3 regions of the Paenibacillus rhizovicinus genome follow, and region 3 is predicted to be linked to each of the others. Evidence: riboswitches for the same ligand, from Rfam matches in the RefSeq annotation. Region 3 holds a riboswitch; each other region holds the start of a gene.
The links. A riboswitch is a leader RNA that binds a small molecule or an ion and turns the genes downstream of it on or off. The one in region 3 is predicted to bind thiamine pyrophosphate.
Positions count from the first base shown of each region.

Region 1 (10,534 bases), 3.5 Mb from region 3:
GCTACCGGCGCGAGGTCGTGGCGGCTAAGGATAAAGTGCGGCGCAACCGCACGCTGCTTGAACAGGCGATTCAGGAGGAGCCGGACAATCGGTTCAACTGGTATAACCTGGGTGTCGAGTATTTTCGCGCGGGCGAGGTGGAGGAAGCGCTGCGGGCATTTCGGAGGGCCCGGGACGGCATCGATTACGCTTCGCTCAGCTATGCGCATCTCATAGTGAAGCATGAAACGAGCTGCTTGCAGGTGCTGCGCAGATGGGAGGAAGCGCTGCAGGCCGCGGAGGAAGGGCTGGGGTGGTACGGGGAATATCCGGATTTGTGGCATGCCAAAGGCGTGAGCCTCGCCGCGCTGGGCAGGAAAAGGCAGGCCGCCGAAGCATTTGCCGCCGCGATGGCAATCGGAAAAGCGCCCGCCCTCTATCACACGGAAGACGGCATGGGCACCTACCAGTCGGCTTATTGGCTTGGCATGATGCATGAGGCGGAGCTGGATCCCGAGACGGCAGCGCATTGGTACGCCGAATCCGTGCGTTTCAAGGGCAGCCTGCTTGCGCCGCTTTATCGGCTCTGCCGGATGATGAAAGTCACCGCGGCGCCGGAGCGGCTGGCCGAATTCGCTTGGTCGCGGTTTGCGCTGGAGTCGCCTCAGGCCGTCGAGAAGCTCGCCGCCATCATGCTGGACTGCGGCTGTCACGAAGCGTTGATGATGTGGCTGGAGAAATGGATGGAGCGAGCGGGAGGCGGGGAGCGAGCGATTTTGCAGCTTTGGCTGGACCTTGCGGGCGCAGGCGCGCGCTTGGCCGCGGGACTGCCGGGGGACAGGGAAGCCGGAGGCGACGCGTCCGCAGTTGCGAAAATAGAAGGCCAGCAAGCACAAGACGTGAACCTTTCGTCCGGCACAGAGAGGGGCATGCAGCCTTCTGAGGAAGCAGCCGCCGAGCTTGCGGAAGGGCTGCAGCCGGCAGGAGTGTCGCCGGAATCCGGCCGCGAAGCCGTAGCGGCTGCTCCGGCACCGGGAACGGCGAAATTCCGTATGGCTGCCCTGAACCAAGCGCGGTCGTGGCTGGACGCCGGGGAGGATTCGCTTTATCCGCCTGCAGCTTGGGAGTGGCTGCCGTCGCTGCTTGCGGGCGGCGGGGATGGCTCGGCGCTTGCGGCGCAGCGCATTCGAAGCGTCGTCGGAGCGCTGCTGGACGGACGGCCTGCCGGGGATGCGGCGGTAAATACGGCGGCGCGCGACGGCGTGCGGGCCGGCGTAAAGGCGCTTGTTGCGCTGGCCGACCGGCAATTGGCGGCCGTACAGCAGATGGCCGGGCATGCGCAGGCGGTGCAAAGCTTGCGATTGACGCTGCCGTCTTCCGGCAGGGGGTGAGGGCAGGCGATGGGGACCGAACCGGAAGAGACGAACGGTTTTGGCGGCAATGACCATGAAAACAGCAATGAAAACAGCAATGACAGCAGCGGCGATGGCGGCGGATCCGAAGGAGGACCGCTTCCGGTGTCGCTGTGCATGATCGTGCGGAACGAAAGCCGTTTTCTGGCGGATTGCCTGCGCAGCGCGGTTCCTTTTGTCATGGAGATCATCGTCGTCGATACGGGGTCGACCGATGATACGGCGGTGATCGCGGAGGCTTTCGGGGCGAGGGTTATTCATGCGGCGTGGAAGGACGATTTTGCCGAGGCGCGGAACGGCTCGCTCGCGGCAGCCGCGCAGCCCTGGATTCTCGTGCTGGATGCCGACGAACGGCTGGCGGTCGGAGATGCCGACGCGTGGCGGGCGCTGCTCGGCGATGCCTCAAAATGGGGCTATTTCGTCAAGGTGAACAGCCGCGTCGGAAGCGGGGCGAACGGGGATACGGTGACGGATGCCGTGTGCCGGTTGTTCCGACGAGATACGCGGATTCGGTTTCGCGGCCTCGTGCATGAAGAGACGGCGACCGCCGTTTGCGAAGCATTTGGAGATGCGGCAATCGGCTATGCGGAGGGCTTGGAAATTCGGCATGAGGGGTATCGCGACGAGGTCATCGCGGAGCGGGACAAGTTCGCGCGCAACCGGCGGCTGCTGGAACGGGCGCTGGCCGTTTCCCCGGAAGATCCGGCACTGCGGTATGCGGCGGGGGCGGAGCTGTTCGCATCCGGCGAATACAGCTCTGCGCTCAGCTGGCTCGAGCCGCTCGCGCAGTTGGAACGGGATCCCGGCTACGGCTCGGATCTGGCGCTGAAAATCATCCACGCCTGCCGCGCGGTCGGGCGCTTGCCGGATGCGGAGCGCTATGCGGCTATGGCGGCGCGGCGTTATGCGGATTTTGCGGACGTGCACGAAGCGCGGTGCGAGGTGCTGCTCGCGCTTGACGCGCCATTGCCCGCGCTGTGGAGCGCGGAGGCGGCGATGTCGGCGGGTCCGGCGCCGGCCTGTTATTCCACGGCGGCCGGCGCGGGAACGTATCGCGCGCTCGGTCTGGCCGGAGCGGCCCTGGAACGGCTGTATCGTTATCGCGAAGCCGCGGAGACGTACGGCGCGGCCATTGCGCAGCGGTTTGATCATGCGCCAAGCTGGCAGCGGCTGCTGCTGCTGGGGCAGCTGGATGCATCGCTGCGGCCGTTGTGGCTGGAGGCTGCAAGAAGCTCTGCCGCTGCAAGTGCCCCGCCATTCCCTTGGCTCGAAGGCCAGCTGCTGGAATGGCTGTGCGATTTGCGGCAGCCGGACGAGGCTGCCGCGGTGTGGGCGCTCGCAGTCGGCGGCGCGGGCGGCCGTTCGCCGGGTGCGCTGGCGGAAGGATTGTGGCTTGTCCAACGCGGTGAAGCGCAGCGCGGACGACAGGTTTGGGATGCCGCATGCGAGGCTGGCGACGCTGATGCGGCAAGGCTTGCGGTGTATGGTTTTGCCTTGGCGCTGGGCGAAGGAGATGCGGAGCGCGCGCATTTCATGCAGGAGCGGCGAGTGGGCAGCGAGTACGCGGCCGCTGCCCGGGCAGCGCTGGCGGCATGCGAGGGAGCCGCGCAAGCGATGCCGCCGGACGCGGCCGGCAGCGCCATCGCCCTGGCGCTGCTTCGCCTCGGGGCCGTGCCCGCATGGCTGCGTCTCCATGCGGCCGCGGCCCCGGCGGCACCGGCGTCGGCGCGGGCGGCCCTCCGCGCCGTGCCGCCGCTGCTGCTCGCGGCGCTGCTCCGCACCGCGCCGCCTGCGCAGCTCGCGGCGCTGCGCGCCGCGCTTGCCGCGGGCGGGGCCGGCCTGCCCCGGCCGCGGCTGCGCCGCACCGCCTGGCGGCCGGCTGGGCCGCGGCCGCCGGCGGCGAATGGCGGGCAGCGGCGGAGGACCTCGCCGCCGCCCGAGCGGAGGGCGCGCGCCCATGGCAGCGGCGCGCCGCCTCCGCAGGGCTCGCCGCCGCAGGCGCGGCTCTGGCGCGCGCCGCGGGCACCCCGTGCGCGGGCGGAAACCTGCCCGCGCTGTACAGCGAAGAGGCCCTGCCGCTCATCCTCGGCACGGCCGTCTTCCCGCCTGTATAAGCCGCGGAGCAGCCAGGCGCTATTTTCTTGGCGGTCCGAGCCGTGAAGCGGCAGCATGCAGCCCGTCAGGTAAGCCATTCACGCCTGCCATGGACTGCAGCAGGCCCGCCATCAGCTCCCGTTCCGCGCGAACTGCTCCTCCAGCAGCTCCCCCCAGCGCTGCTTCCACCGTTTGAGATCGAAAGCAGCCGCCGTCCTCGCGGCATCCGCGCCGTACTTTTCCCGAAGGCCGGCGTCTGCCAGCAGCTCTTTGACGGCGGCGTGGAGCGCATTCACGGTCGGCGCGGCGAGCCGGCCGTTATAACCGTCCGTGATGAGGTCGTTTAAGCCGCCGACATTCGTGGCGACGACCGCTTTTCCGCAGCTCATGGCTTCCAGGCAGGAGAGGGAGGTGCCCTCCGAATAGACGGTGGGGATGATGACGACATCGGCTGCCCGGTAAGCCTCGCGTATCGTTTCGAACGAATACGTGTTGTGCAGGATCCGCTTGCGGGCCTGCTCCGTTTGCGTGTCGAGCCACAGCTGAAAAGCGACGGCCACCGGCGTTCGTTCGACCAGCTCACCCGCGAATTCCACCGTCAGCGCAGGGAACTCCGCCAGCAGCCGGTCCGTCAGAAGCATCATCGGCACAATGCCGCGCTCATAGCTGAGACGTCTAGGAAACAACAGCCGCAAAGCGCCGTGTTCCGCAACATCGGCTTCAGCACTTATACCCGCACCCGCACCCGCACCCGCACCCGCACCCGCACCCGCACCCGCACCCGCACCCGCACCCGCACCCGCACCCGCACCCGCACCCGCACCCGCACCTACATCTGCATCCACGCCTGCATTTAATGCGCCTTCTACCTCGGACCCCCTCGCGCTATTCCCTGCACCAAGTCCCGTTTCCGCGTACTCCGCTGCAAACCAATCCGTGTCCACCGCGTTCGGCAGCAGCACGAGCTTCGCCGGATCGTCGAACGTACAGACCGAGCGGCAGTACGTCTGGAAATGCGAATCCACCGACACCAGCCGGTCGAGTCCGTCCACGGCGAGTTGAATCATGTATGCGACGCCGCTTTTCACCTTGTCGCCAAAATCCGGCCAATCCCAGTTGATTCCATGGCAAATCCCGATGCTGCCGGGCTTGTAGGCGATCGGGTGCCAGATGCAGCTTGCATAGATGATCAGCCCCTCCGCGTCCGCGGCCATCCGATCAAAAGCGCCAGCGATGTCGTTCAGCTCATAAGGATAACCGCGTACGATCGTGCCTTCGTAGACGGTATCGAAGCTCTTGTAATAGGAGAGCTGGCGGATGACGGGCTGCCAGCCTTTGTCCCGAATGACCGCGCAGAGATCATGCATGTAGCGTTCCAGTCCCCCGCCGAACGGTCGCGTGAAGCCTTCTCCCTCCGTGTAGCCGTTCAAATAGCTGTGCGTCAAAATCGTCACCGTTCTCAAGGTTTGCCTGCCTCCTCGTCCTCTTGCCAGCGAACGAGCGCGGGGCTGGGGTCCAAAATCGATTCGTATTGGGCCAGACTGCCCCATTTCCCGTCCGGATCGATCGTTTTGTACCGCTCGTATTTGGCTCGCCGTTCCGTTTCGCCGCCAGCCCAGCCGTAATGCTTCACCCGCAGCTCGGACTGGAAGCCGGGCAAGGCAGAACAGGTAAGCGGCAAGCGGGGTACATGATGATTCCAATCCGGGTAGACATACGAGTAGAGGGGGAGGTAGCGGACAAGCATCATCGTGTGGCGCTTATGCAGCTGCCATAGTTCGTCTTCCCGATAGTAAGCGAGCGAGCCCCAGAAGTCGTACATGCGAAAAGAAACCCAGTCGTAGCGGTCTTGGTTAATCAACGCGCGGATTTGCGTCTTCGCTTTCCGTTCGAAAAATTCGTCCGCGTCGATCGACAGCAGCCAGTCGGGCTCCGTTTGGACGGCCGTCTGCCAGAGCAGCTGACGGAGCCGGCCTTCTTGGCCGAACAGCGGCGTCGGCAGCTGAACGAGCCGGACGACTTTCGGGAAGGAGCGGCAAATGTCCGCCGTCGCATCCTCGCTGGCATCGTCCACGATGACGATTTCATCGACGAAGCCGGATAATTCGGCAAGCGCGGCCTCCAAATAGCGGCCTGCTTCATTGCGCACCTGCAGCATCGCGGTCAGCTTGTTGCCGGCGGACTTGCGCAGCAGCGGCGCTTCGCTCACGTCAATTCCCCCTCTTCCAGTTTTTTGGCTTTCGCGCGGGCAGATGCGATGCCGGCGATCGCATGCAGCGGCTCCAAGCCGGTCATGGCTGCTTGCAGCAGCGCGCATACGGCATCATGCAGCCTGCCTTCAAGCGCAAAAGCGCGCCCCTCCAGCAAATTCCGCCGCAGCCGCTCCTTCACGTTACGCGGCGAAGGGAGCAGGGCGAGCACGGCTCCCGGCCGGCCGCTCCGTTCCTGTACGTCCAGCAGGAGGGAACGGGCACGCTCCCGGAGCGCGCCTGCCGTATCAAGCACGGGACTTGTCGCGGAGGGCTCTGCGTCCTGAGGCGCGGAATACCGCTCCAGCACGCGGTTCAATAGCGCCGCGGCTTGCCGGAAATCATCATTCGCGCGGTACAACAACGCTGCCGCCAGCTGCGATTCGCCGGCAGCCTGCAGGACGGCCATCTCCTTGCAGGCTGCGCGTTCTTCCTCGGTCACCGCGGCGATTCCATACGTTGCGATCGCGTCGTCCGCGCGTCCCTGGAGCAGACGAATCGCGGAGAGAAACCGATAATAGGTCGCCACCGGGGCCTCTTCGGCGCCTAGGATGGCGAGGTGAAAGGCGTCCAATGCCCATCGTTCGGCATTCTCGCCTTCTCCCAACAGATAGTAGTAGACCGCTTGAAAGAAAAACTGCATCGCGGAAGGACGCAGCGCTTTCAACTGCTCCTCCCTGAAATCCACGCGCCGCCGAAGCTGGAGCGCTGCCAGCGCATCCACCTGCTTGCCCGCGGCGGCATCGGCGGCTGCTGCGTCGGCGAGCAAATCGGAGGCCGTGTCCAGGCCGTCCTGGAGAAAAACCCGGCCCCGCCTGAACCACTGCTCGAAGTAAAAGGGCTCCGAGGATGTCACGACGGCCGTCGCTAACGCGCATAATTCATCGCGGCAGTCCAAATAATCCCGCTCGCCGTTCTCGAGCTCGGCCGGAAGGAGCACAAGCAGCGCAGCCGGCTTCCGTCCGGCGATTTCATACACCCAGCTTGGATGCGTCACGATGGCCACCGCCCGTTCCCACGGGAGGCCGTTCAGCGCTTCGAGCGTAATCGTGCCGTACTGCCGCGGCGCGCCGGCCATGGCTTCCGCGCTCGCGACGAAGAGGACGGACCGGCCCCGCCCAAGCCTTTCGATCAAGCTTCCGTAAGGAAACGTCTCCCACGCGCAGTGGGGGAATACAACGACCGTGTCCATCAGTCACGCCTCACTCCCGCCGTTCCGCGCCGGCCGCAGAAGGGCGGCATGCGCAGGGCTGTATCTTCACCAGTTTATGGTAAAAGGCAGGGCAACATGCCTAAACAAGCGGCTGTCTCGCGCCGAGCCGGCCCCGGACCTCGTCCCATCCGGCTTAACCTCCCCGAGCCAATCGACCCAACAAAAAAAGGCCCCCGATAAATGGCAATGAAATTGCCAATTACGGGGACCTCCTGTATGCATAACGATTAGTTCGCTTTGCCGGCTTCGATCTCGATCGTGAACTTCACTTCGTCGCCGATCAGAACGCCGCCTGTTTCGAGGACGGCATTGTACGTCAGGCCGAAGTCGCTGCGGCGGAAGGAGCCTTTGCCGCTGAAGCCGACTTTCTCGTTGCCCCATGGGTCTTTGCCCGTGCCTTCGTAGCTGACATGGAACGTTTCGGAACGCGTCAGGCCGTGAAGGTTCAAGTTGCCGACGACATCGTACTCGCCGTCGCCCGTTTTGCTGATGGACGTCGATTGGAACGTCAGCGTCGGGTATTTCTCGATATCGAAGAAATCGCCCGTGCGGAGGTGGTTGTCGCGGTCGGCGTTGCGTGTATCGATGCTGGCGAGCACGATGTTGAATTGGATGTTGGCCGTCGTCAGATCGGTAGGATCCGCTTCGATTTCAGCGCTGAATTCATGGAACGTGCCTTTGACTTTCGCAATCATCATGTGTTTGATCGTAAAATCTACGCTGCTGTGCGTGGCATCGACGAGCCATTTGGACGTGGACATGTTGGAAAACCTCCGTTTATTTAGTTACATTAAGTAATAAACTTTATTATATAAAGTAAGTATATATGGAGATATTTCCCTCTGTCAATCTTTGTTTTCTTGCGATTTTGTAAGCCTGGATTCTGTAAGTCTCGTTGACAGCGGTTGCCTTTCGGGGGTATAGTCTAACCATGAAATCCACTAGGGGCGCCCGCACGGGCTGAGATAAGGCGAATGCCTTGGTCCCTTCGAACCTGATCTGGGTCATGCCAGCGTAGGAAAGTGGGAATGTACGTGCGACCCGAGCTTGCACGGCATCGTCGACGGCGTTTACCCGCCCGGCATGCCGCAAACTCCGCCCGCCGCCGAGACACCCGAGAGGGTGCCGCGCAGCCGCGGGCAGCCGACCGCGACATTTCACCGCTCCCTCGCCGGAGCGGTTTTTTTGATTTCTAGGACTTTTTTCTATGAATCTTAGCGGATCGCGCTTCGGCTGGGCGGCGGTTGGAATCTAGCGTTCGTCTCATTTCGTGCGGCCCCGGAGTTTCTGCGGCATGCATGGGGCAGCTGTTCGATTATTCGTAAGCGGCGGGCGGCTCGGCGCTCGCCTGTAAAGTTGAACGGAACGAGGGAGCGTTGAATCATGGGGAAAAACTGGCGGGACTTCAAGCTGTATGCCATAACGGCAGCGAATTACCACCCTGAGCGAGATATGCTCGAGGTGATGGAGCAGGCGATTCTCGGAGGCGCGGATATCGTGCAGCTGCGGAAGAAGGATGCTTCGAAAGAAGAGCTTTTGGCGGATGCGAGGGCTCTTCGCGCGTTGACGGCCCGTTACGGGGTGCCGCTCATTATTAACGACCATATCGATATTGCGCTTGCCGTAGGCGCGGACGGCGCGCATTTTGGCCAAGACGATCTTCCGCTTGCGGAAGCGAGGCGGATTCTCGGGCCGGACGCGATCATCGGCATCTCTACGCACAGCTTGGAGCAGGCGCTTGCGGCTGAACGGGGAGGCGCGGATTACATCGGCGTCGGTCCCGTTTACCCGACGGGCACGAAGCCTGGGAGAACCGCGGTCACGACCTCGTATGTGCGTGAAGCTGCGGCGCAGGTATCGATACCGTGGGTCGCCATCGGCGGCATTACGCTGGGCAACGTGGATGAGGTGCTTGCGGCGGGAGCGACGCGCATTTGCGCGGTATCCGCCATCGTTGGCAGCGAAGATCCCGCGAAAACATGCCGTGCATTCCGTGTGCGATTGGATGCCTTCGCGGCTGCGGCTAAGGGAGCGGATGGCGAGAGCGGACGCGGACGGGCGCAGGCGGAAACGGCTGTAGTTGGCGGGCTCGGGAGCGAGGACTTGTCGGCTGGACATGAAGGAGACAGCGCCGACGGTCGGTCGGGGACGTTCGCCGTCACTGTCAACGGACGCCGCGAGGAAACATCCGCCCGGACCGTGAGCGAATTGATTGAAGCGCTCGGCCTGGTCGGCAAGAGCCTGGTCGTCGAGCTGAACGGCGAGATTATCGCCCGCGAGTCGTGGGCGGCTGCAGGGCTTGCGGACGGCGCCGTGCTGGAGTTGGTCCATTTTGTCGGAGGAGGCTAATAACGTGACATTGTTCGATGAGTCAATCTATAGCAGCGGGGATGAGTTGGTAATCGGCGGGAAAAAGCTGCGCTCCCGGTTCTTTCTAGGCACGGGCCGGTTTCCGAGTCCGTCGGTATTCAGGCAGGCGCTGGCGGCATCGGCGGCGGAAGTCGTGACGTTCGCGGTGCGGCGCATTAATTTGGACTATACCGAGGACGATGCGATTTTGCAGCATTTGGACGGAGACAGCTATATGTTCTTGCCGAACACTTCGGGTGCCGGCAATGCCGACGAAGCGGTGCGGATTGCGAAGCTTGCCAGGGCGGCGGGGCTGAGCGATTGGATTAAGGTGGAGATCAGCGCCAATCCGCGGACGCTGCTGCCGGATCCGATCGAGACGCTTCGTGCGACCGAGCGGCTGGTGAAGGAAGGATTCGTCGTGCTTCCGTACACGTCGGATGATCCGATCCTATGCAAAAGGCTGGAGGAAGCCGGCGCGGCTGCCGTTATGCCCGGCGGCGCGCCGATCGGCACGGGGCTTGGTCTGCTGAACCCGTACAACTTGGGGCTGATCGTCGAAGAAGCCCGCGTGCCGATCATCGTGGACGCGGGCATCGGCTCCGCCGCGGATATCGTGCAGGCGATGGAGCTTGGCGCTTCCGGCATACTGGCGAATACGCCTGTGGCCAAGGCGCAGGATCCCGTTGGCATGGCTTACGCCATGCGGCTTGCTGTCGAGGCGGGCCGGTTGTCGTATTTGTCCGGCCGTATCGCGAAACGCCGTTATGCCTCGGCCAGCAGCATGGAGGAAGGCGTCTCGACGCCGCACGCGGGCGTAGCCGAATCATCGGCGGCGGGCTTGGCGCGGGCGAAGAGCGAAACGCCATGAGCCGGCATATCGTTGTCCTGGGCGGCGGCATTGTGGGCCTGTCCTGCGCGTTCGAGGCCGCGCTCGCCGGCGATGCGGTTACCGTCGTCGAGCCGGGGAGAGTCGGCGGCCAGGCTTCGGGCGCCGCGGCCGGCATGCTTGCTCCGTTCACGGAGAACGGCGAACAGCCGGATGCTTTTTTTCGGTTGTGTCTGGACAGCTTGCATCGCTACCCGTCCTGGGTGCAAGCCGTCGAAGAGGTGTCCGGCCTGTCTGCGGAGCTTGTTGCGAGCGGCAGCTTGACGGTGGCGATGCACGAGGCGGATGTGCAGCCTTTGCAGGCGCGGCTTGCTTGGCAGCAGCGCTTCGGCGCGTCCGCGGAGCTGGT
Region 1 covers NZ_CP048286.1:3,921,462-3,931,995, forward strand. The annotation lists gene GZH47_RS17655 (tetratricopeptide repeat-containing glycosyltransferase family 2 protein) at 1-1,370, shown strand, start outside; gene GZH47_RS17660 (glycosyltransferase family 2 protein) at 1,380-3,551, shown strand; gene GZH47_RS17665 (glycosyltransferase family 4 protein) at 3,617-4,939, opposite strand; gene GZH47_RS17670 (glycosyltransferase) at 4,945-5,694, opposite strand; gene GZH47_RS17675 (hypothetical protein) at 5,691-6,926, opposite strand; gene GZH47_RS17680 (YceI family protein) at 7,175-7,708, opposite strand; TPP riboswitch at 7,881-7,985, shown strand; gene thiE (thiamine phosphate synthase) at 8,331-9,296, shown strand; gene GZH47_RS17690 (thiazole synthase) at 9,301-10,167, shown strand; gene thiO (glycine oxidase ThiO) at 10,164-10,534, shown strand, end outside.
Region 1: it holds a riboswitch for thiamine pyrophosphate, as region 3 does, so the genes downstream of both, thiE (thiamine phosphate synthase) here and GZH47_RS01785 (acetylornithine deacetylase) in region 3, are expected to answer to the same signal.

Region 2 (10,534 bases), 3.4 Mb from region 3:
CGCTGGAAATCTTAGCGACATCAGCGACTTCCTCATGCGCATAGGCCATGATCGGCGAGGCGCCCATGGCAAGCAAGCCGTTGGCGGTAAAACCTGTTACCACCCAGTTGGTAATATTGTGAACGAGCGGATTGCGGGAGCGGACCAGATCGAGATAAGACATTGATAATTCCCCCTTAGTGATTTAGATGGTTAGATTCACTTACTTTGTTAGATTCACATAGGCATCGCTAGCGGTTACGCCTGTCGTAAGCAGGCTATTATCCTTGAGCCACGTCTGCACGCTGTCCCAGGAAGCGGGATCCTGCGAGCCGAAAGGCTGGCCTTGATCCGTCATGAGAGGCAGCAGAATTTGCAAGCTCTGTTTCTCGATGTCGGCATCGAGCGGGGAGTTCTTGTCCTCGTGCTTCATCAGCGTCGCGAGCGCTTCGTCCGGATGATCCGCGACGTACTGCTGTCCTTCGGCGGCGGCAGTTACGAATTTGGTCAGCAGATCCTTCTTGTCCTTCAGGCCGTCATCGCTCGCGGCCAGCACAAGCTCGTAATAATCCGGCACGCCGTATGCGGCGGGATCAAGCGAAGTAACAGGATGGCCCTCCTTGGCCAGCAGCAGCTGTTCATGGTTAATGAAGCCGCCGATGATGGCGTCCACTTTGCCCGTCGCGATGGAAGGGATCAAGTCGTAGCCGACGTCGACCATTTTCGCCTTGTCGGGGTCGCCGCCGTCCTGCTTGATCATGGTGCGGGCCATCGCCTCGTACAACGGGATGGAGGAGAATCCGACCGTCTTGCCGGCCAAGTCCTTCGGCGATTGAATGCCGCTGTCAGCCGCTACCATCAGATGGTTGAGCGGATGGCGCACGATCGCGGCAATGGATTTCACGGGAATGTTCTCTCCGCGTGCCATCAGCACCTGCGGCTGGTAGGTGAGCGCCAGGTCGATTTTGCCGGCGGCGACGAGCTTGAGCGCATCGTTCGTGTCGGCAGGCATTTGGATGTCGACATCCAGGCCCGCTTTGGCGAAATAGCCCTCATCCTGCGCGGCGTAGAGAAAAGAATGCACGGCGTTGGGATACCAGTCCAGCATGAGCGAGATTTTCTGAAGCGGTTTGCCGGCATTGCCGTTTCCGGCGTCCGATGTATTCGTCGCATCCGAAGAATTCGATGATCCGCAGCCGCTCAGCAAGAACAGCGATGCGGCAAGAAGCGCCGTTACGATTGGTTTTGTCATGTATGATCCATCCTTCTCTTACGAAGCATAAGGTGTTCGACGAAAGCAATAAGCAGGAAGAAAACAATGCCGAGCGCCGATAGCAGAAACACCGACGCGAACATCGCGTCCGTCTTCAGGCTGCTGGACATGCGCCGGCTGAAATAGCCGAGTCCTTCGCTGCCGCCGAGCCATTCGCCGATCGTCGCGCCGACGACGCTGTAGACGACGGACAGCTTAAGGCCGGAGAAGAACGAAGGCAGCGCGAGCGGGACGTGGATCTTGCGGAAAATCGCCCATCTTCTTGCGCCCATCGTGAGCAGCAGCTCCTTGTAGCCGGCATCGCCTTTGCCAAGCCCGTCGTACGTGCTGACGACGATCGGGAAGAACGCGGTCAGGAAGACGACGGCGATCTTGCTCCAGATCGTGTATCCGAACCACATGATGAAGACCGGCGACAGCGCGATGAGCGGTATGGTCTGGCTGACGATAACGAACGGATATAAGGCCTTGTTCAGCGTGCGGTACATGTGCATGCCGACGGCGAGCAGAGAACCGACGCAGACGGAGAGCAGGAATCCGAGCGCGGATTCCAGTGCCGTGGCGGCGAGATGCCGTCCGAAGAGCAGATCCGCGTCTTCGCCGAGCGCATGGACGATGGACGTCGGGGCGGGCAGGATGAAGAACGGTATCCAGCCGAGCCGGACGCTGCATTCCCAGGCGCTGAGCAGGGCGATCAGCAGCAGCAGGAACAGACCGTACTGCCCGATCAGCAGGTTAATGAACGTCGTGCGTTTGTTGCGCATCCAGCAGCCGCTCCAATTCCTGCCTGAATCGAATGAATTCAGGCTCGTATTTCATGCTGTTCGCTCTCGGCCGCGGAAGCTCCACGCGCAGCTCCAGCAAAGCCTGGCCGCTGCCGGCTGCCGGCATCAGATAGATGCGGTCGCTCAGCAGGATGGCTTCTTCCAGATCATGCGTGATGAACAGGACGCTCTTGTTCAAGCCGCCCCACAGCCCGAGCAGCCACTGGTGCAGCTCCCGCTTGGTCATGGCGTCGAGCGCGCCGAACGGCTCGTCGAGCAGCAGCAGCGGCCGGCCTGTCATCAGCGTGCGCAGAAACGCGACGCGCTGCCGCATGCCGCCCGACAATTCGGCCGGGTAGGCGTGCTCACAGCCTTCGAGGCCCAGAAGTCCGAGCAGTTTCCGGACTTCGGCGGCACCGCCCTTGCCTTGGCCGTGCTTCGCCAGTTCGAGCGGCAGCAGGCAATTGTCCATGACGGTCCGCCATGGAAGCAGCAGATCCCGCTGCGGCATGTAGCCGACTTTGCCTAGCCGCTCGGGCGCAGGCTCGCCGTAGAGCGTCAATTCGCCGCCGATCGGTTCGAGCAGGCCGGCGACCAGCTTGAACAGCGTGCTTTTGCCTGAACCGCTGGCGCCGATGACGGAGACGAATTCGCCCTCGCCAACGTCCAGCGACAGGCCGGAGAACAGACCGCCGTCGCCGTCGCTGGCACGGCCGCGCCCGCCGCCGCGACCGAAAGCAAAAGTGATGTCGCGCAGCGATAATAGGGACGCCATTACGCGCACCTCCTCGTAGACAAAATAAAAACCCGCCCCAGCTTCCAGCAGGAATGGGCAGGTTCCGGTATTCGTACGCAAATCGCGTATCGGATCGGTTTCCATCCACTTCCCTACGCTGGCATCACCCAGATCAGGTTCCAAGGGTCCGCGAATCGGATTCGCGTCTCAGTCATCAGACTCCCCTAGTGAATAAACGGGTATTCGGTTACCTTCAACTATAGCACAATGGGCCTGGAAGGAAAAGAATAGCGTCCGCATCCAGGAGCAATTATAGGAAGCGCTATGGCGAAAAGCCCCGCCTCTGCTAGAGAGAGCGGGGCGCCGCACGTTGCGGATGCGCTCGCCGACAGGCGGCTGCGCGAAACGAACTATCGGATGTGTTCCAGCTCCTGCGTGATCGTCTCGATCATTTGCACGAAGGACGTCAGCTCCTGGGAGCTTGCCGCTTGATCGCGCGCCAGCGTGGAGGTGCGTTCGGCATCCTGCATGACCTCGCCGATGACGCCCGTAATTTCTTGCAGCTTCTCCCGGACGGTCACCAGCGACTCCTTGGAATGGGCGGCCAGCTTGCGGATTTCGTTCGCGACGACGCCGAAGCCGCGGCCATGGTCGGCCGCGTGGGCCGCTTCGATGGCGGCGTTAATGCCGAGCAGCTGGCTCTGGTCGGATATTTCCTGCAGCAGCGAGCCGATGCTGTCGATCTCCCCGATCTTGGCTTGCAGCTCGCGCACCTTGGCGTTCGCCTGGTCCTGGATGTCGGCCGTATGGTTGGCGGAGTCCGCGACGGACTGGCTGCTGCTGCCCAGCTCCACGATCATGGCCGAGAGTTCCTGGACGATGCGGCTGATCGTCGTCAGCGCCGTCTGCTTCTCGTCCGAGAGCGCTTGGATCTTGTCCTTCTCGTCTTTCTCGTACGCTTCCAGCACGAGCTGGGAGTCGAAGTTGAACATTTTGGACAGCGCCAGAATGATCGTCATCCATGAATCCGGGGCGATCTGCCGGAACTGCTCCACGGCCGTCTCCAGGTAAAGCATGTAGGTGCCCAAATACCATTCCGTCGTCAGCCCGATCCGGGAATGAATGTTGCCGATCACGATGCGGCGCTCGATGAACGACTCGTCGATGGTGCCGTCCGTCAGCGACATGAAGTACCAGCGCTGCGTTTCCTTGAGCCGGTCGAGCGAGCTGTGCTTGTCGATGATGGCCCGCAGCTCGGGAACGTCGATTATTCTCGCGTACAGCCGGTCGACGACCTGGTTCGTGATTTGCTCGAACAGGGGACGCTTGCTGTGCAGAAACGCCAAGTCCTGTTCGGTAATGCCGATATACTGCAATTGCTTCTTGCGTTGTTCGCTCACTTGGATCATGGCTGTGAAATCTCCCTCGTTGTGTAAGGTCGGTAGTCTTGCTTATTTTATTCGACAAATTCCTTCATTTCCCTTTTAGTGCATGGCCGCAGGCTGTCGATTTCTCATAATTTACATATTTTGCCTTGCGGCGATACTGGGGCATCCCGAATGTCACGCTTTGTTCGCAAACGCAGTGATTGCAATCACAGGCCGGCCCGCCGACGTGCCTTATACTGAAGTCAATTCCAAACAAGAAGAAAGCGGGGCGTTCCTATGTTAAGCCAACAAGCGATCGCGGTCATCAAATCCACCGTACCGGTCCTGGAGATTCACGGAACGGCGATTACGAAACGATTCTACGAGCGGTTATTCCAAAGTCATCCGGAGCTGCTGAACCTGTTCAACCATGCGAATCAGAAACAGGGCAGGCAGCAGGCCGCACTGGCGAATGCAGTATACGCGGCAGCGGTCAACATCGAGAAGCTGGAGGCGATCCTGCCGGTCGTCAAAGGCATCGCGCATAAGCACCGGAGTCTCGGCGTTAAGCCGGAGCACTATCCGATCGTCGGCGAGCATTTGCTGGGCGCGATCAAGGACGTGCTGGGCGATGCCGCCACGGACACGATTCTTGGCGCTTGGGCAGAGGCATACGGCATCATTGCGGATGTGTTCATTAGCGTAGAAGCGGAGATGTATCGGGAAGCGGAGCGCCAGCCCGGCGGATGGAAGGGATATCGTCCCTTCAAAGTGGCGAGGAAAGTGCGGGAGAGCGATGTCATTACTTCCTTCTATCTGGAGCCCGCGGACATAGAGGCGATCGCAGCCTTCGAGCCAGGTCAGTATATCGGCGTTAAGCTGGAGATTCCCGGCGACGAATACACCCATATCCGGCAATACAGCCTGTCGGGATCGCCGGGCGAAGCGTATTACCGCATTTCCGTGAAGCGGGAAGACGGGGCGGAGGATCATCCGGATGGCCGGGTATCCACGTATCTGCACGAGCACGTTCAAGAGGGGAGCCTGATTCCGGTTTCGGCGCCGGCGGGCGATTTCAAGCTGGATCTCGCCGATGCGCGTCCTGTCGTGCTGATCAGCGGAGGCGTCGGGCTCACGCCGATGGTCAGCATGCTTCGCACGCTGGCGGAAGAGCAGCCGGAACGCGGCGTCACGTTCATACATGCGGCGCAGCACGGCGATAGGCATGCGTTTAGAAACGAGGTCGAGGGCATCGTGAGCGAGCGGCCGAATTTCTCGGCGCACTGGATCTATACGGAGCCGACGGAACGCGACCGTGCGGCCGGGGCCTATCATAAAGAAGGCTATATCGACCTGCCTTGGCTGAAGCAAGTCGCAGCCTCGAAGGATGCGGGGTTCTACTTCTGCGGTCCGCAGCCCTTCATGCAAACGGTGAATAGGGCGTTGAAGGAGTGGGGCGTTGCCGCCGGGGATATTCATTTTGAATTCTTCGGTCCCGCAGGCGTGCTGGACTAAAGCAGGCGCCAAACCCGGTTTGCGCGGTTCGGCTTGCGCCTTCCGGTGCTAGGCGCCGGCCTTCCGCATGAGGCGGCTCAGCGCTCGGACCTCTGCGCGCGGAGCAGCCGGTTGACGGTCTCGCGGCGCAAGCCGATGAGCTGGCCGATCTCGTCCTGCGTCAGCACGTCCGTAAGCGGGGCCTCGCCGATGTAGAGACGAAACCATGTCTGCAGCTTGCGAAGTTTATCGGCAGGAGCCACTTGGGAGAGCTGGTCGATGCGCTGCTGCATCATGCGCAGCTTGTCCTGCAGCAGCAGCGCGATATCCCGGCACCGCGCGGGTTCCTCCTGCAGCCGCTGGTACCATTCCGGCGCGGGGATGGTCTCCGCCTCCGAGGCGGTCAACGCGACGGCGGTACCGAAATACGGATTCGGACTGATTAACGCGTGATGGGGAATGATTTCGCCGGGCGTGATGATATTGACGAGAAGCAGCGCGCCGTCCTCGTGGGTGCGCATGATCTTGAGCAGGCCGCTGCGCAGATGGAAGAGGGGGCCGGATTCGCCTTGACGAAACAGAATCTCGCCTTTGTTAATCTGCATGGACAGGCTCCTTTCGTAATCGGACTCGTTGCCACAGTATATCAGAACCGCAAGGATGACGCCCTACGCCCGCTCTCAAGAGCGCGGCCGGGGCGCTTTTGCGTTCTCCTGCGTTCCGCAGGCAGGAGATGAAGAGCGGCTAGCGAATTCGGTAGAAGTGGAACGGAGAAATTCGGACAGAGGGGAATGATAGGGATGGAAGAATTGACATTGCGGAGCAGCCGGCTGGCTGTCACGGTTAAGCATCCGGGCGAGGTGGGCGGCGCGCGATTCGACCGGACGGGCTTCGTCACGGAAGTCGTATTGGACGGGAAGCATACGTTCTGCGCGTATGAGCTGCCGGGAATCTGGGATCCGACCAAAGGGGCCGGGCTTTGCGGAGAATTCAGCAATCATCGGGCGCTCGGTTATGACGAGGCGAAGCCGGGAGAGTGGTTTCCGAAGTTCGGCGTTGGCCTTCTGCGGCGCGAATCGGACAAGGGCTACGAGTTTATGAAGCCTTACGAGGTCAGGCCTTACGAGGTCGACATCGACCAAGAAGATGAAAGCGTTCTACAATTCACCGTGCATCCGGAGGAATGTCTCGGGTACGCGGTGCGGTACCGCAAGCGGCTGAAGGCGGAGCAAGATTCGCTGCGCGTCGACTATGAATTGTTCAATGCCGGAAGCCGGCCGATCGAGACCAATGAGTATGCCCATAATTTCGTCTGCTTCGACGGCGAGACGGTCGGACCGGACTATACGCTGGCGTTTACCGGCGAGCGCTCTTCCTCGTTCAAGGTGCTCGTCGGCGATATCCGGGCGGAAGAGGAAAGCGTGGAGTGGGGAAGCGTGCCGGTAAAAGATTTCTACGGACGGCTGTATCCCGGCGGCGAAGGAGGCGCAATGCCGAGCGGCTGGACGCTGGTGCACCGTCCTTCCGGCGTTCGCATGAGCGAGGATTGCGGATTCCCCGTCGAACTGATCGCCGTATGGGGCATGGCGCATAACGTATCTCCGGAGGTGTTCGCTCCAGTCCGGATCGCGCCGGGCGAGACGCTGACATGGTCGCGGACGTATCGGTTTGAAGGCTCCTGACTGTGAAGAAGTACTATTATATGGGGATTATTTGTGCGATAGCGATTCTTTTGATCGGTGTCTATGCAGAGAGAGATCAAAGAATATTTTCAATTGAGGCAAACGAAGTCGTTAGTATGGACATTTATAATGCATCCGGTCCAACGTCGACAGACCTGGATGTGCAAGTGATGCATGTAAATGACCAACGGGAAATTGCGGATGCAGCCGACAAATTAAGGGAGATCAAACCAAACGATAGCGCCATTCCGTTAGACGGGAATTACACGATTATTTTTCATAAGTCGGATGGCTCGAAACTAACGTATGCCTATCTGAACGGGGTAGTAAAAACCTCTGCCGGATTCGCGGGAAGAGTAAAGAGCGACAATATTATCAATAGACTGTGGGCCAACCTCAACGCTCCCGTTCAAAATATAACCGGAGAAGAACGCTTGGCTCTGAGTTAAGCCGCGTGTTCAAGAAAATCCAATAAGCCGTGTAATGCTAACGGAAATTTGCCGCCTTCTCATGAGGGCGGTTTTCTTTTTGGTCCATGATCGGCTTTTTGATTATGCTTAGCCGCTGTGTAAGGCCAAAGGCAGCCAATTCATCTTTTTTCGACAAATTTCTTTGACAGAATTGACCAATAAATCGTTATCAGTTATGTTCTAGTAGAATTGAACGATACCGGAGGTGCCTTAACGCAACCATGTCAGCCGCGCAGCTTAAACAAACCCGATCTTCTACCAGTTATTTTCGATCTTTGGCCTTTCGCATTTCGTTTGTCGCCGGAACCTGCTATCTGATCATCTGCGTGCTGCTTACGACGCTTTCTTATCAGCAGCAGAAGGATCGGGTCTCTGACGAGCTGGTGGCGCTGGAGAGCATGTTTCACTCGCCGCTGATGCTCGAGCTGGCCGACATTGAAACGTCGAAGACGGAATTGAAGAAGAACGAGGAAGCATATAAGACGGTTCCGGCTGTCATGCACCTTCAAGAAGAGATGGATCGCGCGATTGCGTCGGACCTCGTGGAGAACGCTTACTTATTCTATCCGGATTGGATCGAACAGGACGGAGAGCCGGCGCTGCTGAATCTGTTGTCCAATGCTAATTTGTATGCGGACGAGAAGCCTGCGGAGCCTTACGTTCCCGTGAAAAAGCTTCGGGAAGCGCTTGTGCGGTCGGAGAAGGAAGGCGTCAGCAGCACCGGCGTTTATGAGGACAGCGTAGGCGAATGGATCAGCGTCGTCAGCGCGATCAAGGACGGGCACGGCAAGCTGGTCGCCTATGCAGGGATAGATTTCAGCAACGACTTTATTAGCAAAACGTTGAAAAAAGAATTGTATCGCAGTTCGCTCTACGGCTTATTGGCAGCGCTTGCGGGCATTGCCGTCATGTCGTTTACCGTGCGGCTGTTTCTGCGTCCGCTCCACCGCATTAACGAGCAGGCCGAAGCGGCTGCCGGGGGAGACCTCTCCGGTACGCTCGATCTTGGCGTGCGCAATGAAATCGGCATGCTGGGGCAGCATTTCAATCACATGATCGGGAATCTGCGCGTGCTCGTCGCGCAGATCGCGGAGACGACGCAAAGAGTGACGAGCGCTTCGGAGTCGCTCCAGGCGGGCGCGCATACGTCGGTCCAGTCCTCGCGCTCGATCACCGGCGCGATGGAGCAGCTGTCCAGCCGCTCGGCCCGGCAATATCACGGTACGCAAGAGAGCAGCCGCGCCATGGAAGAGATGGCCGCCGGCATCGGGCGGGTGGCGGAATCGGCAGGCACCGCATCGGATGCCTCGGGCGTTGCCCGGCAGCGCGCCGGCGAAGGCAACGAGCAGATGGCGAGCAGCATGACGCAAATCTCCGGCGTCGTGACGACGGTCGAGCAGGCCGTCGAGGCGATGGAGCGGCTGCGCGTCATGTCCGATGAGATCGGATCCGTGACGCATATGATTTCGACGGTTACGCAGCAGACGAATCTGCTGGCGCTGAACGCCTCCATCGAGGCGGTGCGGGCAGGCGAGCACGGCAGGGGCTTCGCCGTCGTGTCCGGCGAGATCCGCAAGCTGGCCGAGCAGTCCAAGCTGTCGGCCGAGCGTATCTCGGATTTGATCGAACGCGTGCAGCAGGAGACGCGGTCGGCCGTTGCCGCGATCGACCACGGCTTGGGCGAGGTGAAGGCGATGCAGCAAGCGGCGGTGCAGACGGGCGGCGCTTTTCGCGATTTGTCCGGCTCCGTTCAGCAGGTCGCCGATCAGATGCTGGACGTTTACTCGGTTTCCGAGCAGATGTCGGCAAGCGCCCAGCAGGTATCGGCGTCCATTGCCGAGCTCGCGGAGCTGTCGCGGCAGACGACGGAGCTGGCCGAGACGATTTCGGCAGCTGCCGGCGATCAGCAGGAGGCGATGACGCAAGTCTCGCGGACCGCCGACGAGCTGGGCGGGATTTCGAGCGAGCTGCAGCAGGCGGTCGCGCGGTTTAAGGTATAGCCTTCAACGCTGCGCCGGTACAGGCTGCGCATGGTTCTGCGCTTCAGCGGCGCGGACGGGATGGATGAGAAAGGCGCCGGATCTGATGATCCGGCGCCTTTTTGGCATGCGGTAGTTTCCTGCTTGCGCTCCTTAGCGAACGCCGAGAAGCTTGTCGGGATTCACGACGACGTAGATCTCCGCAATCCGATCCTGCTCGGTACGGAACGAGAAGACGCTGGCCGGTGCCCCGCCCGCGTACGTGACAAGGCCGGGCTGCCCGCCGACGAGCGCGAGCTTGAAGCCGAAGTCGGGCGGCAGTTTCTTCCGCAAGCCTTCGAAGAAGCTGGCAATGCGCGCCGGTCCGACGATGGGCCGGACGGCCGCGCTCACTTTGCCTCCGCCGTCGGATACCAGCGTGGCATCGAGCGAGAGCACATTCAACAGCTTGCCGATGTCGCCGCTGGCGAGCGCGGCGGTGAACTGCTCCACCAGCATGCGGTGGCCGGGCAAGCCGGGCGCCGGCGCCTTCTGTTCCGCTGCGGGGTGGATGCTGCGTTTGGCGCGATGGAAAATCTGGCGGCAGTTCTGGCTGCTCTTGCCGGCGATTTCGGCAATCTCCTCGTAGTCGAACTGCAGCACCTCCCGCAGCAGGAAGACGGTCCGTTCCACCCAGGATAGCTGCTGCAAGAGCAGCAAATACGCCGTGGAGACCGATTCCTGCCGGACGTATGCCTGGTAGGGGTCGCCGCTGCGGGAAGCATCGGCTTCGGATCCTTCCCGCAGGTCC
Region 2 covers NZ_CP048286.1:3,835,695-3,846,228, forward strand. The annotation lists gene thiM (hydroxyethylthiazole kinase) at 1-163, opposite strand, end outside; gene GZH47_RS17260 (ABC transporter substrate-binding protein) at 203-1,231, opposite strand; gene GZH47_RS17265 (ABC transporter permease) at 1,228-2,016, opposite strand; gene GZH47_RS17270 (ABC transporter ATP-binding protein) at 1,988-2,791, opposite strand; TPP riboswitch at 2,885-2,988, opposite strand; gene GZH47_RS17275 (globin-coupled sensor protein) at 3,163-4,161, opposite strand; gene hmpA (NO-inducible flavohemoprotein) at 4,417-5,634, shown strand; gene GZH47_RS17285 (Crp/Fnr family transcriptional regulator) at 5,712-6,218, opposite strand; gene GZH47_RS17290 (hypothetical protein) at 6,414-7,295, shown strand; gene GZH47_RS17295 (hypothetical protein) at 7,298-7,744, shown strand; gene GZH47_RS17300 (methyl-accepting chemotaxis protein) at 7,987-9,765, shown strand; gene GZH47_RS17305 (RNA polymerase sigma-70 factor) at 9,898-10,534, opposite strand, start outside.
Region 2: it holds a riboswitch for thiamine pyrophosphate, as region 3 does, so the genes downstream of both, GZH47_RS17270 (ABC transporter ATP-binding protein) here and GZH47_RS01785 (acetylornithine deacetylase) in region 3, are expected to answer to the same signal.

Region 3 (10,534 bases):
TTTGCCGATATTCGCCCACATCAGCGGAACCTCGGCATAACCGGCAATATGACCATCGCCGCTAACATCATATACATTCAGGTAATCGCCCTGCATTTGCTTGCTGCCGATCGGCGCATTCAATGTTAACGGCTGCGCGCCAAGCGACTCTACCGTGTCAGTCGTGTCGTTCGGCGGCGTCGCGGGCTGTCCTTCGGAAATCGTATAATACAACTCCCCTGTTTCGCCGCTCACTGCAGTGACGACGACCTGACCGTCGTTCATATTCCCGTTATCTGTCGAGAGCGTTACTGTAAGCGTTTCCGCGACTTGAGCCGCGAAAGCCGGCACGGCACTCATCGAGAGAACCAGTGCAACGGTAAGCAGAATGGCATAAATACGCTTCATGGATTGAACCTCCTGTTAAATGTCCGGCATGTGTACGTTCGCCGGTGATTGATCATCCGCCTCTGCGTTCCTGGCGCTGGGGTTTTCTGATTACACTTCGGTGTTCGCATGCAGATCGAAAGCGCTTCCTTTAATGCTGAATCTACTGCTGAATCTAATGCTGAATCGGCATTCTTATTCGGGGACTTCACCTTCTTCCTTCACCAAACTTACAAATTGTTTACAACATAGTTACTCTCTTCCACAAGTATCCTGTCATCTCCTTTGGCGAAAAAACACTACTATTGGCGAATGGTCTGAATGCGGAAAATAGTACGGAAAAAGCACGAAAAAAAGCCCGTTTATCCGCGGCGAGCACGGAAAACGAGCTTATGTCACCCGGGTCAGAAGAAGAAATCTCCATCAAACCCGCCGAATCCTCCAAATCCGCCAAATCCGGCAAAGAGGCCAATAGCGAGTAAATCGAAGAGCAGCAACGGAAGCAGAAATTTCGTTTTTACGGCTTTCCCTTTTTCCTGTTTAAACTGCGTAAGAACGACACGATTACCTTGAATTTGCGTCAATGTCCCTGTAACGATGGATCCGTCCTTCTTTACCGCATAGATTTTCTTGCCGTAATATTTGGATATCTGTTGCTTGCTGACAGCCATGCGTTATTCCTCCCTCTCGACTGCACTTGTACTACTCTAGTAATCTATTCAACTGCATGAGAGGATGACTGGGTCTTACCTTTCGGAGGCCGTTCGCGATTCGTGAATGGGCAAAATAACTTCCACCATCGTCCCTTTCCCGACTTCGCTTTCGATGCGCATCGTCCCTCTATGGTTTTGTATGATACGCATGGAAACCATTAATCCCAACCCCGTGCCTGTTTCTTTCGTCGTGAAAAAAGGATTGCCGATCTTGGCGATCTCTTCCTGGGGGATTCCGTGCCCTTCGTCATGGATGCGGATATAGACGTTCTCGTTCATTTGTTTGGCTTGAATGACCACTTCTCCGCCGTTCGGCATGGATTCGATGGCATTCTTCAATATGTTGATAAAGACTTGCTTGATACTGCTTTGACATTGAACGAGCGGTAAACGGGCATCTAAGGCGCCCTTGATTTGAACGTTATACAGGTTGGCTTGTCCTTCTAACAGTCTCGTCACATGATTGAAAATATGCGCCATGTCCCTTAATTCGAAAACCTCGTTCGTAGGTTTAGCCAATACTAACAGCTCGCTTACGATTTCATTGATGCGATCGATTTCCGAAATCATGACATCGTTGCGCAGCTTCCTGGTACCCTCGATATCTTCTTTCATATACATCTGCATAAATCCCCGCAGGCTGGTCAACGGATTTCTGATTTCGTGCGCAATTCCTGCTGCCAGCTCGCCGACCAAGGTTAGTTTCTCGGATCTGCGGATGATGTCTTCGGAATGGATTCGTTCGGTGATATCCCGCCCCATGCTGATCGCATGCAGAATTTCTCCCGCAGCATTCCTGATTTTTTTGGAATGCGCTTCTTGCCAGATATAATGGCCCTTCTTATGCCTAAGCCGATACACATAAATCCTGCTATCCTCTTGATCCGCGTTGCCCCGCCTTAACCAGCCGCCGTTCATATCCTCCGGATGCCAGTACTCATACGCATATTTCCCGATGAGTTCTTCCGGCTCGTATCCGAGTTGGTTACGGATAGCCGGCGAGACATAGGAGATAATGCCTTCGGGCGTTAACCGCAAAATCACGTCCTGCGAATGTTCGGAAATCAGCTTGTGCAGTTCTTCGATCCGCTTCAGCTCTTCTTCCTTCGCTTTTTGCTCCGTGATATCCACGATTTGCGCGATGAAGATGTCTTTTCCTTGTATCCCCTGCAGGTTCCTTCCTACTGTCACATTGAGAAGCCCCCATAGTACGGACCCTGATTTATGCACATATCTTTTTTCTATTTGATAACCGTCCATTTCACCCTGCACCAATTTGCCCCATAATTTCAGGTCAGCTTCCAAATCTTCAGGATGGGTGACAATCGAGAAACCGATCGTGACGAGTTCGCCTTCGCTGTATCCTAACATGTTGCAATACGACGAATTCACCTTCAAAAAACTTCCATTACAAGATAATAAAGCCATTCCGATTGGAGATTTCTCGAATGCGTGCAAAAAAAGACTATCGTCATTGATATGAGATAACATCGAATCCTCCATTTTAATGCAAATAAAATTTGAATAGCCTTAATAAGGCATTATAACAGTATTAGTTATTTATACATATATACGTTTTTCCAATTCCTTGATGGATAGGACCATTAGTCACGATCTTCGCTATAACAAATGCCATTCTCACGCACAAATGGAGCAAATGCCATTGGCAATTTGCTCCACAGTTCGTCGTGCTGCTTTGTTCTTTCGCGTCATGTCTTATCTGTGAAATTCTTTAAAACGCGTGCCTTGATACGTGAGCGGTCCATGATCGCCTACGACAATCAAACCGTATTTATCGCCTCTGACCTGCAATTCGATGCGCGAACCGTTATCGAATTCAAAAGTCACGTAATAATCGGTACTTGCGCTCGAGTTCCCTGAACCGCCCCATACCTCGGTTCGTTTATCCACTACGGTCACGGGACTCGTAATAACTTCGGAGGCGTTGTTCGCCGTCCATCGCCATGTACCGCGAAGGATGACGTACAAGAACCCGCCAACGACGACGATGAATACAAACCCTCCGAACAGTTTGAAGAGAAGAGGCAGTTCCTTTAAAGCTCCAAAAAATCCTGGGTCGCCCGGGTATCCGTTCATATGCGCTCTCCTCAACGAACCGAAATTCTATTTTGTTCTCATCCCCTTTACGCTTCCGCGACTTGGAAAGTTGCGTTTTCCTTCCCGTCAGGGAGTTCCGTCTACGGTATATTCTTGAGTTAGCGTGCAGGATCAATAATAATCGCGACGCTTCGCTTAGAGATTACGGAAGGCGTCCGACGGATTGACGTCCTTGCTCAATTGCCCGTGTTCCTTCAGCCAGTCGATGATCGAACGCCAGGACTGCTCGGTTTGGCTGCCGAAGGGCTCCGTCCCCGCGTCCATCAACGGAAGCAGAATCGCCAAGCTCTGCTTCTCGACATCGGCGTCGAGCGGAGATTCCTCGTCTTGCCGATCCAGCAGCAGCTGCAGCGCTTCGTCCGGATGGCTCGCGGTATACGCTTGTCCTTTGGCGGCTGCCTCCATGAACTTCTTGATCGCGGCTCCGTTGTTCTTCAAGCCGTCCTCGCTGGCCGTCAGAACAAGCTCGTAATAATCCGGCACGCCATAATCGGAAGGATCGAACGCGGCGAGCTTCTTGCCTTCCTTCTCGAGCAGCAGTTTCTCGTGGTTCACGTAGCCCCCGATGATCGCGTCCACCTTCTTGGTGCTCATCGCCGGGATCAAGTCCCAGCCGACGTCCACGTGGGAGAGCTTCGAAGGATCTCCGCCGTCCGATTTCACCATCGTATCGACGATCGCCTGGTCGAGCGGAATAGACGGGTAACCGATTTTCTTCCCGGCCAAATCCTTCGGACTATGAATGTCCGGCGACTCCAGCACCAATAATTGATTGAGCGGATGGCGAACGATGGCGCCGACCGATACGATCGGAATGTCTTCGGCGCGCGAAATCGCGACCTGCATTTGATAGCTGAGCGCCAGATCGGCCTTGCCGGCGGCGACCAGCTTCAGCGCGTCGTTCGTGTCCGCGGGCGTCTGCAGCTTGACCTTCAAGCCCGCAGCCTTGAAATACCCCTGCTCCTCGGCGGCATACAAGAAGGTATGCACCGCATTCGGATACCAGTCCAGCAGCACGGTCAGTTCGGTTTCGCCGCCCTCCGCCTGCTTGCCTGACTCGGAGCCGCAGCCGACGGCTGCGAGGATGGCCAAGGCCAGAACCGCAGCCAGCCATGCGCCTTTCTTCCATCGTTGAATCGCTATGTTCATACCGGCCAAGCCTCCAAGCGATAAGCCATATCCCAGAACATGTATTCCAGTTTGGAAGCGACCATGAAGCGTTCCTCAAGCTGCGCGAGCTCCCGTTCGGGCAGCCCTTCCGCGAGTCGATCCATCAGCGCGATGCACCAGTCGGTAAGCGCGCCGAACTCCTCGGAGCCGTACATCAAGATCCACTCCCGGTAGAGCGGATGGTCCAAGGCGCCCGGAACCTTCATGCAAGCTGTCCCGATCTCCCGATAGCTCCACATGCACGGAAGCAGGACGGCCGCCACCTCGGGCAGCGATCCTTGCGCAGCGGTATCCAGCAAATACTTGGTGTACGCGACCGTGGTCGGCGAAGCGAGCGTTTGCTCCAGCTCATCGCGCGAGATGCCGAAACGCGCCGCATATTGCCGGTGAAGCTCCATTTCCACGTTCAGCGTGGAATGAAGCAGCTCGGCGAACTTGGCCATGGTTTCCAAGTCTCTGGCCTTCAAGCTGCCCATGGCGAATACCTTGGCGTAATCGATCAGATAAACATAGTCCTGCTTGAGATAATAGATGAATCGTTCGGGATCCAGCGTCCCGTCTCGTAATTCCGTCAAGAAAGGATGCTCATGGCTCTTCGCCCATAGTTCCTGCGCGGAACGATATAACCTGTCACTGAATGGATTCAATGGGTTTCCCTCCCCTTCATGGTTGCGATCTCTTCTTCTTCGAACTCCGGTTTCATCCGGTTGCACCAGTCGGCAATGAAGGCGATCATGATCTTCGCGTAGTCGACCAGTTCTCTCATATCGGCGCTTTCGTCTACGGCATGCGCATTGGCCAGCTCGCCCGGACCATAGATCAGCGTCGGTATCCCCGCTCGCCCGATCCAGCCCGCATCCGTAACGGACGGGCTCATGCCGACGCTCGGCGCCGAGCCCCGCACTTGCCGGTGAATGCCGGCTAAGCTCACGAGCCCATCGCCATCCGGATCCAGCTCCAGGGACGGGAAGACTTCGCCCCGCTCCTCGATCATCGACCGGCCTCCCCAGCGGAATTCAGGCGGATGATTCCTCAGCCATGGATCGCCTTGGGCGACGCCGAGCAGATGCTGCTCGATCTCGGCGGCCACCGACTCGTAATCCTCGTTCGGATAGAAGTGCACCGTAATCCAGAGGGCGCACCGGTCCGCGATGAACGCCGCATGACGGCCTCCCTCGATAACGGCGGGGTTGATCGTGTTCGATCCCGCCGGGAAGCCCGGATAGGACTTGGTCACGGCCCAATGCCGCTCCAATTCCTGAAGGCCGGCGATCAGCTTGGCCATCTTCTCGATCGCGCTGGCGCCTTGAACGCCGCCGCCCGCATGAATCATGCGCGATCGCATCCCGTCATGGTAAGTCACCGGACTTTGAACGGTTACCCAGCCGGTGATGACGCCGCCTTGTCCTTGAATGGCCAGCCCGCTCGTATCCGCCACCACGGCAAGATCCGCTTGATACCCCCGCTCCATGCAAGCCCTGGTGCCCGCTTCGCCGGCTTCTTCGCCGATGACCGAATGCAACAGCAGATCCCCCTTGAGCCGGATACCCGACTCCTCCAGCAATTTCGCCGCGAACAGCAGCGCGGCCAGCCCGCCTTTCATATCCGCCGTGCCTCTGCCGTAAGCCCGGCCGTCCTTCAACGTCAAAGCGAACGGATCGTACCGCCACTCCCGCGCGTCCCCGACTTCGGCGACGTCCATATGGCCGTTCAGCAGCAGGCTTCGATACTTATCTCCCTGCGTGCCGCGTTTCACGGCGGTCACGTTCGGATCGCCGGGATACACCTCCCACAGCTCCGTCTCGAAGCCGCTCTCTCGGAGCTGCCGCTCCAGAAACCGCTGCGCCTCCAACGTATTCCGCGCTGGCGGGCTGACCGTCGGATAAGCGACCAGCTGGGCCAGGAGAGCGAATAACTCATCCTGTCTCTCCTCCGCTTGCTGCTGCAAGCGTGCAATCAAAGTCTCCATCGTCTATACTCCTTCGCTTAAGGCTGCGGGCATGAACAATAGAAAAAAACCATTCGAGAATAAACGAATGGTTTGAATTCGATACGTTCTCTACGCCAGCATTACCTGGTTCAGATTAACGGTCAGGGAAAGAACATTCCCTATCTCAGCCGGATTTCATCCAGCACCCGTAGTCTATTAAATTAGTTTCACTATAGCGCATGATATTGGAAATGACAAGGAGAATTAGCGTTCGCGAATCGGAATACGCTGCCGATCCGAAGCAGCTGCTCCATGCGAGTCTCGATTAGGCCTGCCCGCGAATTTCGTATGCATGCTCGACGACGACTTTCCCCGTCTGCCCGGATTCGAAGAACAGCTTGTACGCCTCTTGCAGGCGGTCGGCCGGGAAGCGGTGCGTGATGATCCGCGCCAGATAATCGCGGTGCGCGCGGTATAGCGCCAAATTCCGCTCCAAATCGCCGTAGCTGAAATAATCGCTGCCGATCACGGCCTTCTCGACGTTGATCAACTCCTCCGCCGCGCGGAACGACAGGCCTTCCCCGTGGCCGACGCAGACGAGCACCCCGCCTGGACGGAGCAAGGCGAGCCCGGCACGGCGCGCGCTTTCCTTGCCGCTGGCGTCCAGGACGACGTCGACCCCGTTCATGCCGGCCGCCGCGATCCCTTCTCCAAGCGTCGTCTCCTGCAGCGCGATCGGAATGCCTTTCAATTGCTTGACCAGCTCCAGCCGGTACGGCACGAAGTCCGATACGGCGACCGGCACGTCATCGCCGAGCAGCAGCTTGGCCATGGCCAGAAGGCCAAGACCAATCGGCCCTGCCCCGCATACGAGCACCGACCGGATATCGGAATGAAGCGCCCGGGCGCGGTTGATGGCGCGGCTGCCGGTGCCCATGATATCGAGCAGCAAGGTCGCTTCCCCAGCCGGGATGTCGCTGCCGATCGGAAACAGCATCCGTTCGTGGATCAGCACGTACGGATCGTATCCGCCATGTTCGCTGAACCCGATCACGCCGCGGCTTGCCGCGCATTGGTTCGTCATGTTCATCCGGCAGAACCTGCACGCGCCGCAATAATCCTTGGCATAAATAACGCCGCGGGTTCCCGCGGCAGCCGACGTATCCGGACCGGCTTCGACCACGACGCCGACCGCCTCGTGGCCCGGCGTAACCTCCGATCCGCGGTAAAACTGCCCGCGATCCGAACCGCAAAGCGCGTTCGCCTCGATGAGCATAAGCAGCTGCCCCGCCCCCGGCTTCGGCACCTCTCTGGTCGTCCAATCGATACGTCCATCACCGGCGAATAACGGCACTTGCATTTTCGTTTGCGGTATCATGTATCCCCTCCTAGTCGATGCGTTGAAAGCAATTACTAGAAACAACCAGCTTGTACCTGACTGGCCACAATTAATGATAGCGCTTTAATTTAGCGGCACACAAGGGGACAATCCTCCGTGTCTTCTGTCTGCAAGCGTTCCAAACATCGCTCTATTCAACGAACCCCGCCATTACCAGCAAGCGGTTCTACTTCCAACGCTCGAATTGCTGCCGCATGTTCTCCCCGTTCAGTTTCCACTTCTGCAGCATCGGATTCGGCACCATCTGGTTGTACTTGGCAATCTTCTTGTTCAGATCTTCGAGCGCGGACTCCAGACTAACCGAAGAGCCCGTTTCGAGCAGCCCCTGCAGCTGATCCCGAATCTCATGCTGCAAGATTAGCCAGGCCGGCAAGAAGTTCGCTTCCTTGAGGATACTGTTCGTAACATCTCCTGACGGGACGTTGAGCTGCTTCCCTTTGCCTGCCAAATGCTCGAAAGCCCCTCGCCGTTCCTGTTCCCGATACATCTCGCTCATCCAATCCTGCGCAGACAGATCGGAGTTCCAATACTGCCTGGAGGATACCGCGGTTTCGGCCGTATTCTTCTCTTCCGCATTCGTATCGTCAGCTGTCTCGCTTGTCTCGGGCGTTGCAGATGTTGCCGGCACAGTCTCCGAATCTTGTCGTCGTGCATGATTCTTTCTGAACCATAATCCCATGTCACTCACCGCCTCTTCAGGTTTGAATGCAGGAAATGCTTTACAGTCCTATTGTATCCATGCCAGCAACACCGCGCGCTTGCAGACTTTGGCAATTTATTGAACGGAGCGCCGATGAATTTCCGCTTGAATGGCGAACGCGACTACGGTGCGCACCGCTATAGCTCGCCGTCGGTCCGGTTCAGCTCAAGCGCGGTTTGGATAAACAGCCTGACTGCCAAGGAAGCTTCCTTCATGGAAGGCACGGCCAGGCAAATGTCCCGGAAAGGCTGCGGCTCGATTTTGCGTATCCGCACATTGGGCGGCAGGACGGAGAAGGTCATCGCCGTATCGGAGAGGATCGCTAGGCCAAGTCCCTCTTGAACCATGCTGAGCGCCGTACTGACGTTTTGAACCGCGAATTCCATTCTCAGCGCGACATCGTTGTTATGAAACCACTCAATAATCGGCGTATCGAATCCGCCGCGGCAGAGAATCAGAGGGGCCTGCTCCAAATCTTGAATGGAAATGACGTCTTTCTCCTGGAGCGGATCATCGTCCCTCAGCAGCAGCGACAATTGATCGCGCAGAAAGGGAACGGTTTCCAGCTCTTCGCTCGGGGGAATAATCCATCCGACGTCGATGTACCTGGAAGCGAGCCAGCCCCGGATTTCGTCGATCGTGCCTTCGTGCAGAATGAACTTCAAGCCCGGATATTTGCCCCCGAGCACCCGCAGAATGCTTGGCAGAAACCTCGCGGATACCGCCGGAAAAGCCCCGATGCGAATCGTCCCTACTTCAAAGCCCTTCTCCGCCTTGATTTCCTGATCCACCTTCTCGTAGCCGTTCAGAATATCACGGAACACCACGAGCAGACGTTTCCCGATATCCGTCAGCAGGACGCCGTTCTTGCGGTCCCGAATCAGGAGATTAACGTCCAGTTCGGCTTCGAGCGTCGAGATGGCCCGGCTCACGGCCGGCTGCGTCATATGTAATTCCTGTCCGGCTTTCGTAAAGCTGCCGGACTCGGCGATTTTCACGAATAACGATAACTGTGAATGGTTCATATCAAATATGTTATCTCCTCTCATACAAGATGTCGAATTATTATAACAGAAAAAAGGGAGATCCGCCTTGGCGGCACCTCCCCTTCAATTTTCGTTTAGATATCTTGTGTTGCTGCCGCATTGGAAATATCCGGGATCTTCAATAGTCGCCTGAACCCGAACCTGACCCGCAAATTCCGATAAGCTCGCTTAAATTCGAGATGGTGTACGTGCTCGGAATGGAAGGCGGATTCAGCTGCGACGTCCGGTTGAACCAACAGGTATCGATGCCCGACTGCAGGCCGCCCTTGATATCCGTATGCAACGAATCGCCGATGACCAGCGCTTTCTCACGTTCGAATCCCGGAATGTGATGCCTCACATAATCGAAGAAAGCCGTCGACGGCTTCTGATGGCCAATACGCTGCGAATCGAAAATCGCTTCGAAATAATCATGCAGGCCCGTCAGCTGCAATCGATTGATCTGCGTGCGGGTGATGCCATTCGTGATCACGAACAGCCGATGGGTGACGGACAGCCGTTGACAGACTTCCATGGCGCCATCGATCAAGATATGGGTTCCGCCGCCCAATAAATCACGGTACCGATTCTCCCATTCAAGCCCGTCCACGTCCTGCCCGAGCCTCGACAGCGTAGCCGAAAACCTCGTGTTCAGCACAACATCGAGCGGAATGCTGCCATTCTCGTAGTCGGTCCATAATTGTTTGTTGACGGACTTATAGTGTTGAAGAACATCATCCGAATACGTATAGCCGTAATGTTGGAACAAGTCAGTTAACGATTCCGTCTCTTTTTTGCCGAAATCCAGCAGCGTATCGTCGAGATCGAATAGAAGGATGCTGTAGGTCATGCTGCCTCCAATCTTGGATGTACGAAGAATCCCCGCGCACACGGCACGGGGAGTTTGTCGTCAACGAACGGTTTATTTTCGAACGGTTTTATTTTTCAGGCGATGATTATTTTTGAACAGCCGGCTGATAAGCGCCTGGTACCATATTAGTCGAGATCGCCATGCGATTCCAAGCGTTGATGGTATTGATCGCCATCAGCAGATCAACGTACTGCCCTTCGTCAAAATGTTTGCGCACTTCTTCATAGAGCGCCGCTGATACG
Region 3 covers NZ_CP048286.1:391,267-401,800, forward strand. The annotation lists gene GZH47_RS01755 (InlB B-repeat-containing protein) at 1-387, opposite strand, end outside; gene GZH47_RS01760 (50S ribosomal protein L33) at 771-1,037, opposite strand; gene GZH47_RS01765 (PAS domain S-box protein) at 1,113-2,582, opposite strand; gene GZH47_RS01770 (DUF2500 domain-containing protein) at 2,796-3,176, opposite strand; gene GZH47_RS01775 (ABC transporter substrate-binding protein) at 3,333-4,346, opposite strand; gene tenA (thiaminase II) at 4,343-5,014, opposite strand; gene GZH47_RS01785 (acetylornithine deacetylase) at 5,011-6,336, opposite strand; TPP riboswitch at 6,406-6,517, opposite strand; gene GZH47_RS01790 (alcohol dehydrogenase catalytic domain-containing protein) at 6,623-7,675, opposite strand; gene GZH47_RS01795 (DnaJ family domain-containing protein) at 7,863-8,375, opposite strand; gene GZH47_RS01800 (LysR family transcriptional regulator) at 8,534-9,421, opposite strand; gene GZH47_RS01805 (YjjG family noncanonical pyrimidine nucleotidase) at 9,561-10,271, opposite strand; gene GZH47_RS01810 (carboxymuconolactone decarboxylase family protein) at 10,378-10,534, opposite strand, start outside.